DNA from 4 places in the Solicola agrisoli genome. Region 1 is predicted to be linked to each of the others. Evidence: predicted binding sites of a transcription regulator. Region 1 holds the regulator's gene; each other region holds the start of a gene.
The links. Region 1 encodes LexA, which represses DNA repair genes until DNA is damaged. Its sites were predicted from a motif close to TCGAACANNTGTTCGA; they were not measured.

Region 2: ACI6PP_RS21710 (HNH endonuclease signature motif containing protein) is a predicted target of LexA. The motif match lies at 1,448-1,463, and genes of this name have one in related genera.
Region 3: ACI6PP_RS05405 (HNH endonuclease signature motif containing protein) is a predicted target of LexA. The motif match lies at 2,117-2,132, and genes of this name have one in related genera.
Region 4: ruvC (crossover junction endodeoxyribonuclease RuvC) is a predicted target of LexA. The motif match lies at 1,443-1,458, and genes of this name have one in related genera.

Annotation. Positions count from the first base shown of each region.
Region 1 covers NZ_JBMGQR010000043.1:9,389-13,741, forward strand. The annotation lists gene ACI6PP_RS14845 (ATP-binding protein) at 1-468, opposite strand, end outside; gene ACI6PP_RS14850 (hypothetical protein) at 647-1,150, opposite strand; gene lexA (transcriptional repressor LexA) at 1,198-1,953, opposite strand; gene ACI6PP_RS14860 (nuclear transport factor 2-like protein) at 2,039-2,434, opposite strand; gene ACI6PP_RS14865 (LysM peptidoglycan-binding domain-containing protein) at 2,749-3,102, shown strand; gene ACI6PP_RS14870 (type II 3-dehydroquinate dehydratase) at 3,139-3,573, shown strand; gene ACI6PP_RS14875 (Dps family protein) at 3,673-4,260, opposite strand; gene ACI6PP_RS14880 (alpha/beta hydrolase) at 4,348-4,353, opposite strand, start outside.
Region 2 covers NZ_JBMGQR010000106.1:6,338-10,690, forward strand. The annotation lists gene npdG (NADPH-dependent F420 reductase) at 1-476, shown strand, start outside; gene ACI6PP_RS21695 (hypothetical protein) at 489-749, shown strand; gene ACI6PP_RS21700 (hypothetical protein) at 751-1,014, opposite strand; gene ACI6PP_RS21705 (DUF2750 domain-containing protein) at 1,011-1,382, opposite strand; gene ACI6PP_RS21710 (HNH endonuclease signature motif containing protein) at 1,496-2,806, shown strand; gene ACI6PP_RS21715 (CPBP family intramembrane glutamic endopeptidase) at 2,737-3,705, opposite strand; gene ACI6PP_RS21720 (dienelactone hydrolase family protein) at 3,768-4,353, shown strand, end outside.
Region 3 covers NZ_JBMGQR010000009.1:50,950-55,302, reverse strand. The annotation lists gene ACI6PP_RS05415 (CDP-alcohol phosphatidyltransferase family protein) at 1-351, opposite strand, end outside; gene ACI6PP_RS05410 (hypothetical protein) at 348-668, opposite strand; gene ACI6PP_RS05405 (HNH endonuclease signature motif containing protein) at 665-2,098, opposite strand; gene ACI6PP_RS05400 (GNAT family N-acetyltransferase) at 2,239-3,048, shown strand; gene ACI6PP_RS05395 (endonuclease/exonuclease/phosphatase family protein) at 3,032-3,838, opposite strand; gene asnB (asparagine synthase (glutamine-hydrolyzing)) at 3,908-4,353, opposite strand, start outside.
Region 4 covers NZ_JBMGQR010000048.1:29,085-33,437, reverse strand. The annotation lists partial or broken gene ruvB (Holliday junction branch migration DNA helicase RuvB) at 1-264, opposite strand, end outside; gene ruvA (Holliday junction branch migration protein RuvA) at 282-902, opposite strand; gene ruvC (crossover junction endodeoxyribonuclease RuvC) at 899-1,420, opposite strand; gene ACI6PP_RS15815 (YebC/PmpR family DNA-binding transcriptional regulator) at 1,586-2,347, opposite strand; gene pdxT (pyridoxal 5'-phosphate synthase glutaminase subunit PdxT) at 2,421-3,035, opposite strand; gene ACI6PP_RS15805 (signal peptidase I) at 3,068-4,099, opposite strand; gene ACI6PP_RS15800 (SipW-dependent-type signal peptide-containing protein) at 4,096-4,353, opposite strand, start outside.

The DNA.
Region 1 (4,353 bases):
CACGAAGGCGTCGGGCACCGTCTCGCGCTGGCGCACGCCGGTGATGGCCTCGACCACGTCGTTGAGCGACTCCAGGTGCTGCACGTTGACCGTCGTCACCACGTCGATGCCGCCGGCCAGGATCGTCTCGACGTCCTGCCACCGCTTCTCGTGGCCCGACCCCGGGACGTTGGTGTGCGCGAGCTCGTCGACGAGCACCACGTCCGGCTCGCGGACGAGCACCGCGTCGAGGTCGAGCTCGGTGTGGCTCGTGCCGCGGTGGTCGACCAGCCGGCGGGGGACCACCTCGAGGTCGCCGAGCGCCTCGGCGGTGCGGGCACGGCCGTGCGTCTCGACGATCCCGACGACGACGTCGGTGCCCCGCTCGGCGCGTCGGTGCGCCTCGGCCAGCATCGCGTAGGTCTTGCCGACGCCGGGCGCGGCACCGAGGTAGACCCGCAGCCGCCCCCGGCCCTGCCTCCTGGTCATGGGGCCAGTCTCCACCCCGCACCAGCACCGGTGTGCGACCGGCTCGGGTGACACGTCGAACGACCACGCCGGGCAGCACGGCGGCCCGGCCAGACTCATCACCACGGGGCGAGAGCCGCCGGACACAGGACGGGCCGGGACCGCAGCAGCGGTCCCGGCCCGTCGGGGGTGGCACAGGTCAGAGGCTGCGCAGCGCCTCGAGCAGCTGGGCCTTGGTGAGGCGGCTGCGGTTGGGGACGCCGCGCTCGCCCGCGAGCACGACGAGCTGCGCGCGCGTCAGCCCGACGTGGGGGTCGTCGGCCGGCGTCTCGGTGTCGGCGCTCGCCGAGCCGAGCGGGTCACCGGCGACCTTGGCGGACGCGTCGCTGAGCTGCGCGTCCTGGGCGACGTTCTGCAGCGGCGTGGCCTCGGGGGCGACGCTCTCGATGGATTCACCGGCGTCGACGGGCTCCAGGCCGGACGACTCCGACTCCTGCGGCGCGGCCTTCTTCGAGACCTTCTTGGACGCCTTCTTCGCCGACTTCGCGCGACCGGCCGCCTTGGCGGCGGCCTTCTCCGCGCGTGCCGCAGCCTCCTCGGCGGCCTGGACCGCCTTCGTCAGCTTCTTGCGCTCGGACTTGACCGCCTTCTTGACCGCGACCTTGACCTGCTTGTCCTCGGACTTCTTGCTCTTCTTCGCCATGCGACGATCCTGCCGTCTGACGCGGGCGCGCGCCACAGCGGCCGGTGTCAGACGCGGCGCAGGACCGCGGTGACCTTGCCCAGGATCGTGGCGTGCGTGCCGTCGATGGGGTCGTAGTCGTCGTTGTGGGGGAGTAGCCAGACCTGGCCGTCCTTGCGCTGGAATGTCTTGACGGTGGCCTCGCCGTCGAGCATCGCCGCGACGATCTCGCCGTTCTCGGCGTTGGGCTGCTGCCGCACGACCACGTAGTCACCGGGGCAGATGGCGGCGTCGAGCATCGACTCGCCCTGCACCTCGAGCAGGAACAGGGTGCCGTCGCCCACCAGAGACTTGGGCAGCGGGAAAACGTCCTCGACGCGCTCCTCGGCCAGGATCGGACCACCGGCGGCGATCCGTCCCACCATGGGGACGTACGCGGGCACCGGGCGCTGATTGCCGAGGTCGGTCTCGTCGTACTCGGCCTCCGACGCGCTGCCGACCGCGCGGCGGCTCAGACCGTCGGGGAGGAAGACCTCGAGGGCACGCGGGCGGTTGGGGTCGCGTCGGACGAAGCCCATCTTCTCCAGGCTGCGGAGCTGGTGGGCGACCGAGGAGGTGCTGGTGAGCCCGACCGCGGCCCCGATCTCGCGCATGCTGGGCGGGTAGCCGCGGGTCTCGATGGCCTCGCGGAGGAACTCCAGCACGCGGCGCTGGCGGGGGCTGAGGCCGCTCGCGTCGGGCGGGCCGTCAGGAAGCTCGGTGACGTCGGCGTCGGTGGACGCGAGGTCGTCGGTGGTGGGGCCCGGGGGAGTCGGCTTGCTCATGTCGAGCACAGTAGACCCGAGCGACGACGCGTTCAAACATGTGTTCGACTGGCGTGTCGCGGCCCGTCCGGGCCAGTGGGCGCGCTCAGGCGGCCTGGTGCACGACCTCGTCGATGGAGGTGAGGCGGGCGACGCTGAGCGCGCGGTCGAGCTCGGGGTAGCGGGCCAGGCAGGCCACCTTGCGGCGGTCGACCTCGAACATCATCGCCACCTGGTCGGTGTCGGTGGGACGACCGTCGGCGTCGTGCCAGGTGGCCTCGCACAGGGCGACGACCGTGCTGCCCGGGCCGCTGAACCAGCGCAGCGGGATCGCGGTCATGCGGGCGCGCTCGGCCCACTGCTGGACCAGCGGGCGACCGAAGCCGCTGCTGCGGGGGCCGACGATCTCGATGTCCGCGCTGGACAAGGACGCGAGCGTCTGGACGTCGCCGTCGTTGAGGGCGTCGAGCCAGCGTTCGACCACGGCGATCTTGTCGGTCATGGGCTCAACATAGGCATTCCGACGCCTGACGTCAGTGGTGCAGTTCACCTTCTGGCAATCTTCGCGTCTCATCTCCTGCACCTGGGCGAGAACCACCCGAATCGGACGATCCGACCGGGTGCGAGAACCGGCTCGACGACCGCGTCCCGACACGCCGATCGAACACATGTGCGAGGGTGCACGATTCTGTCGGCGGGTGCCCCTATCGTCGTACACGTGTTCGATCGAACAGAGGTTCTATCGAACATCTGTCGAACACCGCTCGAGCAGACCGAGCGAGCACCGTACGAGCCGACTTCCCCCGGAGGCACCAGATGAGCACCCTCACCGCCCAGCGCACCACCATCCCCGCCCGTCCCGTCGCACGTCGGGCGCCGCTGCGGCTGACCCGTCGCGGCCGGGTGGTCGTGGTGCTGGCCGCCCTGGTGCTGGTGGCGCTGGCCTCGGTGTTCCTGGGCTCGCGCGTCGTCGCCACCGACGAGGCGTCGGCCCCCGCGGTCGCGCAGACCGTCACCATCCAGCCGGGTCAGACCCTGTGGGACATCGCCCGCGACGCCTCGCCCGACGCCGACCCGCGCGCCGTCGTCGACGACATCGTCGAGCTCAACGCCCTCACCGGCGGCGGCGACGTGCAGCCCGGCCAGCGCGTGGCGGTCCCGGCGTACTGACGGTCCTCGTCGGTCGATGCCCTAGGTTCGGTGCCCATGAGCCGCACCATCGACGTGCTGCACGGCGTGAACCTCGACCAGCTCGGTCGTCGTGACCCCCGGCACTACGGGACCCAGACCCTGGCCGACCTCGAGGAGGCCGTCGCCGGCTTCGGCCGCGACCTCGGCCTCGAGACCCGCTTCTTCCAGACCAACCACGAGGGCGCGTTCGTCGAGCACCTGCACGCGCTGCGGGGGGCCAGCGACGGCATCGTGCTCAACCCGGGGGCCTGGACCCACTACGCATGGGCCATCCACGACGCGCTCGAGATCACCGGGGTGCCGGCGGTCGAGGTGCACCTGTCCGACGTCACGCAGCGCGACGCGTGGCGCCAGGTGTCCGTGGTGCGCGACGTGTGCGTCGCGACCGTCTCGGGCAAGGGTGTGGAGGGCTACCGCGACGCCCTGGCCCTGCTGGCCGAGCGCCGCTGACGACGAAGCCCCGGACGCAGAGCACGGCCGCCGCCACCCGGGGGTGACGACGGCCGTGCTGCGGGGCCGGAACCAGGAACGGCGCCGGATCAGGGGCTGTCAGCTCTCGCTGGCAGCGCTCGACGCCGAGGCGGCGGCGTCGGTCTCGCTGGTCGCCGTCCCGGTGGACAGGCTCCCGTCGGTGCCCTCGAGGTGGGCGCGGACGAACCACTGGAACAGCTCCATGCCGCGGATGTGGGCGATGAGCATGTCCTCGGTGATCGCGTCGATGTCGGAGATCTGCTCCTGGGCGCGACGGTGGTCGGCGAGGACCCCGTCGTAGACCATGTCGAGCGCGCCGAGGTGCTCGTTGGTGGTGGCGCGGTTGAGCGTGTAGTCGTCCCAGGTGCGGCTCTTGACGATCTCGCCGGGTGTGCCGAGCGGCGACGCACCCAGCGTCGCGATGCGCTCGGCGGTCTCGTCGATCGCGGCACGGACCTCGTCGACCTGCGGGTCGATCATCTCGTGGACCGCGATGAAGTGCGGTCCGACGACGTTCCAGTGCACGTGCTTGAGCGTCAGGGCCAGGTCGTTGAGGGCGTTCAGTCGGTCCTGCAGGATGCTGGCGACCTTCTGGCCGTCCTCCACGGCGAGACCGGGAACGGTGTAGGTGCCCGCGTTCGGGCGCTTGCTGGTGTTGGTAGCCATGTCTCGACCGTACGACCCGCTTCGGGCGGTCGCACGTCGTGAGGGTGGCCTAGCCTGCGTGCCCCGGCTCACACGCTGGAGGGCTCGTCAGGA
Region 2 (4,353 bases), on a different contig from region 1:
ACGAGGACGCGGCGGCGGCCGACGTCGTGGTGGTGACCGTGCCGTTTGACGCCCACGAGGCGACCCTGCGCTCGCTGGAGCCGGTGCTGCGCGGCCGGATCGTCGTCGACTCGGTCAACCCGCTCGGCTTCGACAAGCAGGGCCCGTTCGCGCTGGCCGTGCCCGAGGGCAGCGCCGCGCAGCAGGCCGAGGTCCTGCTGCCGGGGTCGACGGTGCTCGCGGCGTTCCACCACGTCTCGGCCGTCTCGCTCGCCGACCTGTCGGTCACCGACCTCGCCCTCGACGTCCTCGTCCTCGGCGACGACCGCGACGCCGTCGACGTCGTCGTCGGGCTGGCCGACCTGATGCCCGGCGTCCGCGGCCTCTACGGGGGACGCCTGCGCAACGCCCACCAGGTCGAGGCGCTCACCGCCAACCTGATCGCGATCAACCGCCGCTACAAGGCGCACGCGGGCCTGCGCATCACCGACGTCTGACGTTGCCGGCCGATGTCCCGCCTCCGGCTCGCCCGCTCGGGCCCCTGGATCGCCGTCGCCGGTCTGGTCTGCCTGCTGTGGATCGACCTCGCCAGCATCCTGTTCGCCCCGTGGTGGGGCGTCGCCCTGATGCTGCTCCTCTGGTTCGTCTGCGCCGTCCTCGTCCTCGGCTGGTCCCGCATCCACCCCGCCCGGACGGCCTGGGTGCCCGTGGTCGGCCTCGTCCTGTGGGGCGGGGTCGTGGCGCTCGGGTTCGGGGTGTGGGGCTGGTGAGTCAGTCGGGCTGAGGCGGCTCCCGCAGCCCCGTCGCGAACTCGGCGACGAGCCAAGTCAGCCCGCCCAGGACCACCATCGAGGCTCCCGCTGCAGCCGGCACTCCGATCATCCAGGCCGCCAGGACCGGTGGCTCGGTGCCCGTGACGAAGATCAGTGCTCGGAGTGCCCAGCCGATGACGACGAGCAGTCCCCAGACGGCTCCGCCGATCTTCGTGACGGTCTTGGCCTTCTCGCCCCAGTGAGGCAGTGGTGGCCTGGTCATGTCGCCGACGCACGCGACTCGCGCGAGGCGAGTGCGACCCTGACGTGCTCGGGGGACAGGTCGTACCCCGTCGCCCACGGGCCAGCCCAGTTCAGACCGACGTCCATCTCGTCCTCATCTAGACCGGTGAGCCATCGGGTGCGCCACACGTCGAGCGGGATCGCGAACGGGACCATGCCTGCATAGGCGTCGACCGTCTCGACGATCCGGTGAGCGCGTGTGTGAGTCGACCAGAACGGCATGACGCGCCGTGCGCCGTCTCGGCGGACCGGTGCCGGGATACCGCCCTCGTCCCGCACTGCCCACACCTGACCGTGTCGGAGGGCCTCGGTGTAGAAGTTCGAGGTGTTGGCGGCGGCTGTCGACATGGGTCGAATGGTGGCACTGCGTCGGCGGTCGACGTCGCGTATCGGCGAGATTTCGTTGGCTTGATTCGTACATGCGTTCGTAAACTGTCGGTGGCGGGTCCTAGGGTGGTGTCATGACCACGACCTACCCGGAGCTGGAGCAGGACCTGCTCGAGGCGACGGCTGCGACGATCCGTCAGATCGACGGCATGTGGTCCGAGACGTTCCGCTACCTGGCGCACTGGCTCGGGTCGCTGGCCGAGGAGTGGTCCGCCGTGGGTGGTGGTGGGGCCGAGTCGCTGCAGCAGCCCGGCGGTGACGGGTCGCCCTGGGTGCCGGAGTTCGGGATCTGCGAGGTCCAGGCCACCACCGGCCGCACGATCTGGGCGGCCCGCCTGTTGGCGGCGGACGCGTTGTCGTTGGTGCACCGCCTGCCGCGCACCCTGGACGCTCTGGACGCCGGTCTGATCGGGGTCGACAGGGCGCGGATGGTCGCCAGGACCACCCGGCACCTGTCACTCACGCAGGTCACCGACCTGGAGGACGTGCTGTTCACCGGCCCCGACGTCGACCACCCGTTGGTCGCCCGGATGTCCAGGCGCCGTCTGGAGGACCTGGTCGAGCAGGCCTGCGACGCCGCCGAGCCTGACGAGGCCGAGGACCGGGTCGCGTGGGCGTTGGCGCACCGCGACGTGAAGATCGATACCGGTGACGAGCCGGGCATCGCCGAGGTCCGCGCCCGCGTCTCGACCACCGACGGCGCCCGTCTGGACCTGCGGCTGCGGCAGGTGGTCGGCTGGTTGGTCAAGGTCGGTGACACTCGCAGCACCGCCGAGCTCCGGGCCGTCGCGCTGGGGATGCTGGCCGACCACGGGCGCGTCGAGGCCCTGTGGGGGCAGGTCCAGACCCACCGTGCGGGTGAGGCGACCCAGCCCGACGAGGCCCAGGCCGCAATCCCGACCGGGCCGATGCCCGCGACGGTGCTGTTCGTGCACCACGACGCCTCGACCAGGACGTGGTCGGTCGACCGGGCCCGCGCGTCGGACCCCCTGGGCGGTCCGATCACCCACGACCAGGCCGTCGACCTCGTCGGCCACGGCAACGTCAGGGTGACGCCGGTGATCGACCTGGCCGAGGACCTCACCTACACCGGCTACGTCGCCCCACCCCGGCTCAGGACCCAGCTGCGGCAGATGAACGCCGGCCTGTGCCCGTTCCCCTGGTGCGACCGACCCGCAGCCACCGGCGACTACGACCACCAGACCGAGTACCCCCGAGGCCCCACCAGCAGCAGCAACGGGCACCTGCTCTGCAGGCACCACCACCGCGCCAAGACCCACACCACCTGGCGCGTGACCCAACCCGCCCCAGGCGTCTACCTGTGGACCGACCCCCGCGGCCACCACCACCTCGTCACCGGCGGAACGACCACGTCCCTCGACTGAGTCGGGGTGCGGGTGGCGATGCCCTCGCTGCGGGCGAGACGGTCGACGACGAGGAGGAAGGCTGTTGTCGTCACCAGGCTGCCGGCGAGGCCGACCCACGTCTCGTCCGCGGGGCCGAGGAAGGTCTCGAGCCCGAACGCGACGACGTTGTTGACCACGTGAAGGGCGATGGCCGCCTCGAGACCGCCGGTGCGGTAGGTGATCCAGCCGGCCGCGATGGCGAAGGTGGCGACGTCGGTCTGGCCGACGAGCCCGTACTCGTGGCCGGCGACGAACAGGGGCACGGGCAGCAGGACGGCGAAGGCGGGGTGGGCCAGCCATCGGCCGATCGCCTGGGCGAGGTACCCGCGGAAGGCGTACTCCTCGGCCGCGGCCTGCAGGGGCACGAGCAGCACGGTGATCGCGAGCACGGCCGCGACCGGTCCCGGCTCGACGTCGACCGGCGACACGGGATGGCCGGTCAGGTGGCCCACCGCCACCGAGATCGGCACGAGGACGACGTAGACCACGAGCGCGACGACGGCACAGCGCAGCATCCAGGACCAGCGCAGCCGGCCCGCCACCGACGACAGCAGGCCGAGCGGCGCGGGGCCCACGGCCACGCGAGCCAGGACGGTGAGCGGCAGCAGGACGACCACGGTCAGCAGCACCGCGGCGTAGCCGACCGGGTCGCTCGCGAGCGGACCGTCCATCGAGGAGCCGATGCGGTCGAAGAGCGCGCTGCCGGCCTCGGGGCCTGACCGGGTGACGACCGCGACGGCCAGGGTCCAGAGCACCGTCGCAGCGATCACCATGAGTCCGAGGCCGACGATCAGCAGTCCCTCGATGAGCGGCTTCCACCAGCGGTCCCCGCCGCCGAGGCGGGCGGCGCGGTGATACGGCAGCCCGGTCGAGTCCACGGGCTGCATCCTGTCAGCGGGTCGGACTACGGTGCGAGGACGCCACCGACGAGGGAGCCACGATGACCGACGTCCTGCTGCTGCACCACGCCCAGGGGCTCACGCCGGGGGTCGAGGCGTTCGCCGACCGGCTGCGCGCCGCGGGCCACCGGCTGACCGTGCCCGACCTCTATGAAGGTGCCACCTTCGACACCGTCGAGGAGGGCGTCGACCACGCGAGGTCCGTCGGGTTCGACGTCGTCGCCGGACGCGGGCGTGCGGCCGCCGACGCCCTGACTCCCGAGGTGGTCTACATCGGCTGGTCGCTGGGGGTGGTGCCCGGGCAGCAGCTGGCCCAGACGCGGCCCGGCGCGCTGGGGGCGGTGCTGCTCGAGTCGTGCCTCCCCGCCTCCGAGCTCGGCAGCGGCTGGCCGCACGCGGTGGCGCTGCAGGTGCACGGCATGGACGCCGACCCGATCTTCGCCGGCGAGGGCGACCTCGAGGCCGCCCGCGAGCTGGTGGCCGGCGTCGCCGGGGCCGAGCTGTTCCTCTACCCCGGCGACGCGCACCTGTTCGCCGACAGCAGCCTGGACTCGTACGACGAGACCGCGGCGACGCTGCTCGTCGAGCGCGTGCTGGGCTTCCTCGCCACCGTCGACGGCCGGGCGC
Region 3 (4,353 bases), on a different contig from region 1:
GAACAGCAGGTCGGAGACGCGGTCGGCGAGCGGGTCGAGCACCCGTCCCCAGGCCGACGCGGTATCAGTGGCGACGGCCACCGCGCCGTCGATCCCGTCGACGACGGCCGCCGCCAGCGCCACGACGGCGGCGAGCAGCAGCCACCCGTCACCGGCCCAGGCGAGCAGCGGGACGACGGCCGACACGGCGACACCGGTGAGCGTCACCGCGTCGGGTGTCACCCCGCGCCGGACGAGCGGCGCGGCGAACCACCGCACCATCCGCAGCCAGCCGGCCACCCACATCGACGACGACGGGTCGAGCCCCCCGTGCGCACGCGACCACGCGGCGTCCTCGGAGGGGACGGTCACCGGTCGCCCGCCGGGTGGTCGCGGCGTCGCTCCATCTCGTCGAGGTAGATCGCGCGGTCGCTCGCGGCCGACGCCACCACGACCGGGTCTCCCCCGCCTCGGACCACGACACCGCTCACGTCCCAGCGGCGCGCGAGCTCGTCGTCGGACAGCAGGTCCAGCCGCCCGGTGAAGCAGCCCATCGGCAGCGTGGGCACGTCGACCTCGTCCGTGGGCAGGGCCAGGCGTCGGTGCCGGCGCTCGACGCGCCAGAACCTCACGCCGACGACGAGCAGCGGGACGAGCGCGACCGCGATCGCGAGGAGCTGCGGTGTCACCGTCTCACCCGGCCGTCGGCGTCGGTGGTGCTCGGAGGAGGCCCCTGGACCGGGGCCGTCCCTGGCGCCCGGACGCCTGCCTCCACGGTAGGCCGCACGACCTGAGTGCGCACGACGTCCTGGCGCGGTCGGTACCTCGTGCTCGTGCGGGGTCTGACGTACGGGTCGAGTCGGGCGGGTGGGACGAACGCGGGCCGTCTGTCGGGGGTGTCGAAGGTGATGGTCCATCCGTCGTCGTGGACGGTCCTGTGGTGGAACGGGCAGAGCAGGACACCGTCGTCCAGATCCGTGGCCCCGCCGTGGGACCAGGGTTCGCGGGCGTGGTGGGCCTCGGTCCAGGACGGTGATCGGTCGCAGTCGGGGAACGCGCACCCGCCGTCGCGGTGGGCCAGGGCCAACCGCTGGGCACGGTTGAAGAGGCGCTGGGTGCGGCCGAGGTCGAGCGGGAGGGACGCTCCGCCGAGCACCTGGGGAATGACGCCTGCCCGGCAGGCGGCACGCCTGACCTCACCGGCCGACATGCGCTGACCGGTCGAGGTCATCCCGACCCCCACGCCCTCGACGAGCGTGTCGAGGTCCACGTTGACCGTCACGACGAGGCCGGAGCCGCCGGCGTCGGGGAGTCCGCCGGTGGGCAGGTGCTCGACCAGCGCCACGAACGCCCGTCCCTGGCGCTGGGAGTACGTGAGGTCCTCAGCGGCTTGGCCGTGGTCGAGGTGGCGGCGGCGGGGTGCGGTGAACCGGTCGAGGGCGTGCTTGAGCATCCCGGCCTGGGCCTCGGGGAGGCGGAAGTGTCCGACCCAGGTGCCGTCGGCCTGGTCCTGCATCCAGAACTCCGACCGGGCGTACGCGTCGCGTTCGCGGTCGCGCACGATCTCGCCCTCGTCGGCGTCGACCTCGGAAGCGGGCTTGAAGACGTCGGTGATCCGGTCGGCCCGGCGTCGCAGGTCGGGCATCGTCAGGGTCTGGGCGTCCTCGATCAGCGCCCGCTCGCACTTCTCGCGCGTCTCGTCTGGGACTGTCTCAGGCAGAGATGTGACCGTCCGGGCGATCAGACGGGCCTGCTCCTTGGTCACCTGACCCTTGGCGAGGGCTGTCTCGGTGGTGCTCGCCTTCGCCAGGTCCTCGCCCAGGTGCACGTCGCGCGCGGCCGCGGGGCGGTCGCCACCGAACTGTCCGGCCATCAGCGACCCGGTCGACGTCGCACCAGCCTTCGTCGCCGCACCCGAACGCTCGACCGCCCGCGCCGCGGCCACCGAGTGCGCCGACACCCGAGCCTGCACCCGCGCCCACCGGGCCGCGACCTGCGTCGCATCGTCACCGGACAGCCCCTCGAACACCGACAGGTCGCCTCCATCCAGGGCGCTCTCGACCGCCGCGAGCACCGCGAAGGCGGGGTGCTCGGTGAGCGGGAGTGCGGTGACCGTCATGGCCACATTTTACGACAGTCGAACACGTGTTCGCAATGGTGTGGACGTGGAGCGGGTTTTCCCACCCGCGGCGGATCGGCCGTCCACAGGCGCGGAAATCGGGTTGCCCCGATCGCCGCCGAGGGGCACGGTGTGCGGACATGACCGACACCGCCGCCCTCCTCGAGGCCTACGACCGCCAGCTGCGCACCGACGCGGAGACACCGAGCGCGACCAGCGTCGAACGGCTGGGCCCGCTGCGTCTGGTGACGTTCGCGGGCGGCCGCGGCTTCGTCACCTACCGGGACCTCGGCGGAGCCGACGCCGAGGCCATCCGCGGGCTCGTCGCCGGGGCACTCGCCCACTTCGTCGACGACGCCGAGATCACCCGCGTGGAGTGGAAGACGCGCGGCCACGACCACGCCCCCGGGCTGCACGAGGCGCTGCTCGACCACGGCTTCACCCCGGACGAGCGGGAGTCGATCATGGTCGGCGAGGCGCGCGGCCTCGCGGTCGACGTCCCGCTGCCCGACGGGGTGGGGCTGAGGCGCGTGACCGAGGAGCACGACGTCCGCGCCATGAGCGCGATGCAGGACGAGGTCTTCGGCGACCCCGTCTCGCAGTCGTCGGCCGACGCGCTGCTGAGACGGCTCGCGACGGACGACGGCATGGAGCTGTGGGTCGCCGAGGCCGGAGACGAGATCGTCTCGGCCGGACGCCTGGAGCCGGTGGCCGGCACGGAGTTCGCCGGGATCTGGGGTGGGGCGACGCGCCCGCCGTGGCGCGGTCGGGGGATCTACCGGGCGCTCACCGCCGCACGCGCACGGTCCGCGATCGCCCTCGGCAGGACGCTGGTCCACAGCGACTCCACGGAGTACTCGCGCCCCATCCTCGAACGCTCCGGGCTCGTCGCCGTGTCGACGACCACCCCCTACCGCTGGACCCGCCGAGCGGTCACCCGCCGAGCGTGACGACGACGCCGCGGTGGTCGCTGCCACCCACCCGGGTGACCTCCGTGCCGCGGACGGGCCAGGTGAGGCCGTCGGCGAGGACGTGGTCGAGCTGGACGCGCGGGTCGGGGGCGGGGAACGTCGGGCCACGCACCAACGACCCCCAGCCGGTGACGCGGTCCGGCACGCCGGCGGGGAGGTTGAGGTCGCCGAGCAGCACCAGCGGACGAGGCAGGCGGGCCGCCCAGTCGCGCACCTCACGCAGCTGGCCGAGCGCACGCGGCGGGAAGAACGACAGGTGGGTGGTGACCACCGTCAGGGCACCGAGCGGCGTCTGGAGCACCGACGCCGCGGCGACCCGCTGCTCGTCGTCGAACCACCGGAGCCGGTGGGAGGCGCCAGTGGGGAGCAGCATCGGCAGCTTCGCCCTCGACGCGTGCATCCGCAGCTCGTCCCGCTCGAGGACGGGCAGCGGCGTCAGCAGCGCGACGCCGTAGGACGGGAGCCCCTGCACCGTGTCGGGCGCGGGTGCGGCGTCCTCGCCCGGCGTGCCGCGGACGGCGGCGACGAACGCGTGGCTCCACGGCCGGCCGTCGGCCCCGCAGGCCCCGGCGACGACGGCCGCCTGGTCGACGTCGCCCGAGCGCCGCAGGTGGTGGTCGACCTCCTGCAGCGCCACGACGTCGACCCCGAGACCGGCCACCGCCGACGCCAGCCGCTCGACGTCCACGTCGGTGCCGCCGAGGTCGCGGCCGCCCGCCGCGTTGACGGTGGCCAGGCGCAGCACGGGCGGGTGGTCGCTGGACGGCATGAGCGTGCTCCACGGTCGGCGGACGACGGGACGGTGCCACCGCACCACGCGCCGCCCGCCACCGCACGATCAGATCGCGACGTCGACCTCGTACTCGCGCATCCAGTCGGCCACGTAGAGCAGCCGGTCCTGCACGTTCCGCGGCGCCTCGCGCGCCGCGTCGAGGTCGACGAGGTCGGCCAGCGGCGTCGAGGGGTCGTCGGCCAGCAGACCGAACCGGCGGGCGATCTCGGCGCCGTACCGCGGGTCCTGCGTCGACGGGTAGGGGCTCTTGACGCGCTCGACCACCGACTGCGGCAGCAGGTCGGCCGTGGCCGCGCGCAGCAGGCTCTTCTCCCGGCCGTCGAAGGTCTTGAGGTGCCAGGGCGCGTTGAAGACGTACTGGACGAGCCGGTGGTCGCAGAACGGCACCCGCACCTCGAGCCCGACGGCCATGCTCATCCGGTCCTTGCGGTCGAGCAGCGTGGGCAGGAACCGCGTCAGGTAGGCGTACGACACCTCGCGCATCCGGGCGT
Region 4 (4,353 bases), on a different contig from region 1:
GGCGCCCATCTCGGCGGCGACGATCATCGCCAGCGTCGTCTTGCCCAGCCCGGGCGGACCCGACAGCAGGACGTGGTCGGGCGTCGCGCCGCGGGCCCTGGCAGCCGACAGCACGAGGTCGAGCTGCTCGCGGACGCGCTCCTGGCCCACCAGCTCGGCGAGCGTGCGGGGACGCAGCGCCGCCTCGACGGCGCGCTCGTCGCCCTCCGCGGTGGCCTCGACGAGGCCGCGGTGGTGGGTGACCACCTCGTCGTCGTCGGTCATGCGCGCCCCCTCGTCCATCAGCTGCGCGCCAGGCTACGCAGGGCCGAGCGCAGCAGGGCGGGGACGTCGGGCCGCCCGGACGCGGCCACCTGGTCGGCGGCCATGTCGCTGACGGCCGAGACGGCCATCTCGGCCTCGGTGGTGGACCAGCCGAGCCCGACGAGCGCGGTGTGGACCTGGTCCTTCCAGGTGGACGGTGCCGCGGCCCCGACACCGGCGGGCGGGACGGCCCCGGTGGCGGGACCGATGCGGTCCTTGAGCTCGAGGACGATGCGCTGGGCGCCCTTGCGGCCGATGCCCGAGACGCTGGTGAGCGCCGCGAGGTCCTCGCGGGCGACGGCGTTGCGCAGCTCGTCGGGGCTGAGGGTCGCGAGCATGGCCTGGGCCATCTTGGGTCCGACGCCGCTGGCGGTCTGGGCCAGCTCGAACATGTCGCGCTCGTCGTCGTCGGCGAAGCCGTACAGCGTCAGGGAGTCCTCGCGCACCACCATCGAGGTGGAGATGCGGGCCTCCTGGCCCAGACGCAGGCGGGCCAGCGTGGTGGGCGTGCACAGCACCTGCATGCCCACGCCGCCGACCTCGACGACGGCGGTGCTGAGCGTGAGGGCGGCGACCTGGCCGCGGACGAAGGCGATCATCGGGTCCTCCCGGCCTTGGCCAGGGCGGCCTCGAGGCGGTCGTGGGCGGGGCCGCGCCAGATGTGGCAGATGCCGAGCGCGAGGGCGTCGGCGGCGTCGGCGGGCTTGGGGGGCGTGCTGAGGCGGAGCACCCGGGTGACCATCTGGGCCACCTGGGCCTTGTCGGCGCGGCCGCTGCCGGTGACGGCGGCCTTGACCTCGCTGGGGGTGTGCAGCGCGACGGGCAGCCCGTGGCGCGCGGCGACGAGCATGGCGACGCCGCTGGCCTGCGCAGTGCCCATCACGGTGCTGACGTTGTGCTGGCTGAAGACGCGCTCGACGGCGACGGCGTCGGGACGGTGCTCGAGCACCCACTCCTCGAGCCCACGCTCGACCGCGAGCAGCCGCTGGGCGACGTGCGCGTCCGTCGGCGTGCGGACCACGCCGACCGCGACCATGGCGAGCGGACGCCCGGGCTGGCCGTCGACCACGCCCACGCCGCACCGCGTGAGCCCGGGGTCGACGCCGAGGACACGCATCAGGCGAGCCACACGGCCCGGAGCGAACACATGTTCGACAGGCTAGACGAGGCACTCCCGCCCACCGGCTCCGACGCGCCGGACGGGCTGGGCGGCGGACGAGAAAATCGGCGTATGACCGCCCGGTGCGGTCATACGCCGATTCTCGTGTGGCTGGGCCTGCAGCTAGACCTGCGCCATGACCTCATCCGACGCATCGAAGTTGGTGAAGACGTTCTGCACGTCGTCGGAGTCCTCGAGGGCGTCGACGAGGCGGATGACCTTCTCGGCGCCGTCGACGTCGACCTCGACGGTCATCGACGGGACGAAGGAGGCCTCGGCGGAGTCGTAGTCGAGGCCGGCGTCCTGCAGGGCGGTGCGGACGGCGACGAGGTCGGTGGCCTCGGAGATCACCTCGAAGGAGTCGCCGAGGTCGTTGACCTCCTCGGCGCCGGCGTCGAGGACGGCCATGAGGATGGTGTCCTCGTCGGTCTCGCCACCCTCGCCCTGGTCGCGCGGGACGAGCACGACGCCCTTGCGGTTGAACATGTACGACACCGAGCCGGGGTCGCCCATGGAGCCGCCGTTGCGGGTCATGGCGGTGCGGACCTCCATGGCGGCGCGGTTCTTGTTGTCGGTGAGGCACTCGATGAGCATCGCGACGCCGCCGGGCGCGTAGCCCTCGTACATGATCGTCGTGTAGTCGACGGCCGAGCCGTCGAGGCCGCCGCCGCGCTTGACCGCGCGGTCGATGTTGTCGTTGGGGACCGACGACTTCTTGGCCTTCTGCACCGCGTCGTACAGCGTGGGGTTGCCGGCGAGGTCGGCGCCGCCGGTGCGGGCCGCCACCTCGATGTTCTTGATCAGCTTGGCGAACATCTTGCCGCGCTTGGCGTCGATCACGGCCTTCTTGTGCTTCGTGGTCGCCCACTTGGAGTGGCCTGACATCGGCGGTCCTTCCCGTCCCTGCGGTGCGTCGTCGCGTCCCCGCGGTGCTGTGCGTTCGTGTGCGGCGTCAAGACTACCGCCGGGCGTCGGCCACCATCTGGACGAGCAGGGCGTGCACGCGGTCGTCGGTGCCGACCTCGGGGTGGAACGACGTCGCGAGCAGGTGCCCCTGGCGGACGGCGACGACGCGACCGTCGGCCGCTCCCCCGCTGACGCGCGCCAGCACCTCGACGCCCTCGCCGTGCGACTCCACCCACGGCGCGCGGATGAAGACGGCGTGCACCGGCTCGTCCCAGTCGGCGAACGACAGCCGGGTCTCGAACGAGTCGACCTGACGACCGAAGGCGTTGCGGCGCACGGTGACGTCGAGACCGCCGAAGGTCTGCTGGTCGGCGGCGCCGTCGAGCACCCGGTCGGCCAGCAGGATCATCCCCGCGCAGGTGCCGAGCACGGGCATCCCGCCGGCGACCCGGGCGCGGACCGGCTCGGCCAGCCCCCAGCGGCGGGCCAGCTTGTCGATCGTGGTCGACTCCCCGCCCGGCAGCACCAGGCCGTCGCACTCGTCGAGCTCGGACGGGCGCCGCACCGCGACCGCCCGGCAGCCGAGGCGCTCCAGGGCCTGCAGGTGCTCGCGGACGTCGCCCTGCACCGCGAGGACGCCGACGGTGGGTGGGGCGGGGTCAGTCACCCGGAGAGGCTAGCGGCAGGCGCGGACGACGCTCAGCAGCGGACGCCGTTGGCCAGGCCGAGCACCGACAGGGCGCTGACGGTGCGCGTCGCGGCGCTCGACGTCCAGGTACTCGCCGACGTGCCGGCCGGGTACGCGACGACGGCGACGTTGATCGTGCTGTTCACCGCGAGCAGCGCCGCGAGGTCGCCGCCCGGCACGTTCTGCGAGCTGCCGGTGGAGACCGTGTAGGTCCGGGACCCTCCGAGGTTGCTGAGGGTCACCTGGAAGTCGAAGGCGGCGACGTCGGTCCACGACAGCGTGATCGACGGGTAGTACCCGAGCACGGCCCCGCCGTTGTTGGCGCAGGTGAGGGCGGCCGGCTGGGTGACCGTGAGGGCGGACATCGTGCTGGTGGCGGTGGACGCGTCGGTGAACGCCGCGAGCGTCGACGGCACCGCTCCCCCGGCTCCGGCGACGACCGCCGTGGCGACGACGGCCACCGCCACCCGCCGCAGACCGACGGGCGACGATCGGCGGGCCCGCGGCTCGACCGACTCGTCCACCTCGGCACCGCCGTCGCCGTCGTCGTCGTCCGACCGCCTCGACGGCCCGAACGCCACCACGAGGAGGACGCCCGACAGCATGCCGCCCGCGAAGATCCCGACCGGCCCCGACACCGCCGCGACGGCGCGTCCGAGGTACGGCGCGTGCGCGACGACGCGGTCGGCGTCGGTGACGACGTACGGCTGCGCGTCGGCGACGTCGTTGGCGTCGCCCTTGAGGACGAGGATCGCGGTGTCACCGGCGCGGGTGAGCTCGACGACCCGGTGCGTGATGCGGGTGCCGGCGGGGTCGACCACGCTGACCACGTCGCCGACGCGCAGGTCGGCCGCGGGCGTCGAGCGGGCGAGGGCCAGGCTGCCGGTAGGGATCTCGGGCGACATGGAGCCCGACCGGAAGACGAGGGGCGTGACGCCGAGCAGGGCCGCGGCCAGCGCCGACAGGACGCAGAGCGTCCCGAGCACCGCGCCGACCACCAGCAGGCCGGAGCGCACGGACGAGGTGGTGCGACGCGCGGTCATCCGAACGTCGTCCCGGTGAAGGTGAAGGTCGCCGTGGTCGTGGCGCCCTGCAACGACGAGGGCGCGCCCGAGGACAGCCCCACCTGGACGCAGACGTCCTGGTCGGCGCCGGACGTCGGCGGGTTGAGCTGCCCGCCGACGGTCACCGCGCCCCCGGCGAGACCGGTCCGGTTGACCACCTCGGACGAGCCGGTGCCGCAGGTGGACGACGTGCCCGCCCCGACCACGCCCGCGTCCGTGCGGATCACGGTGAC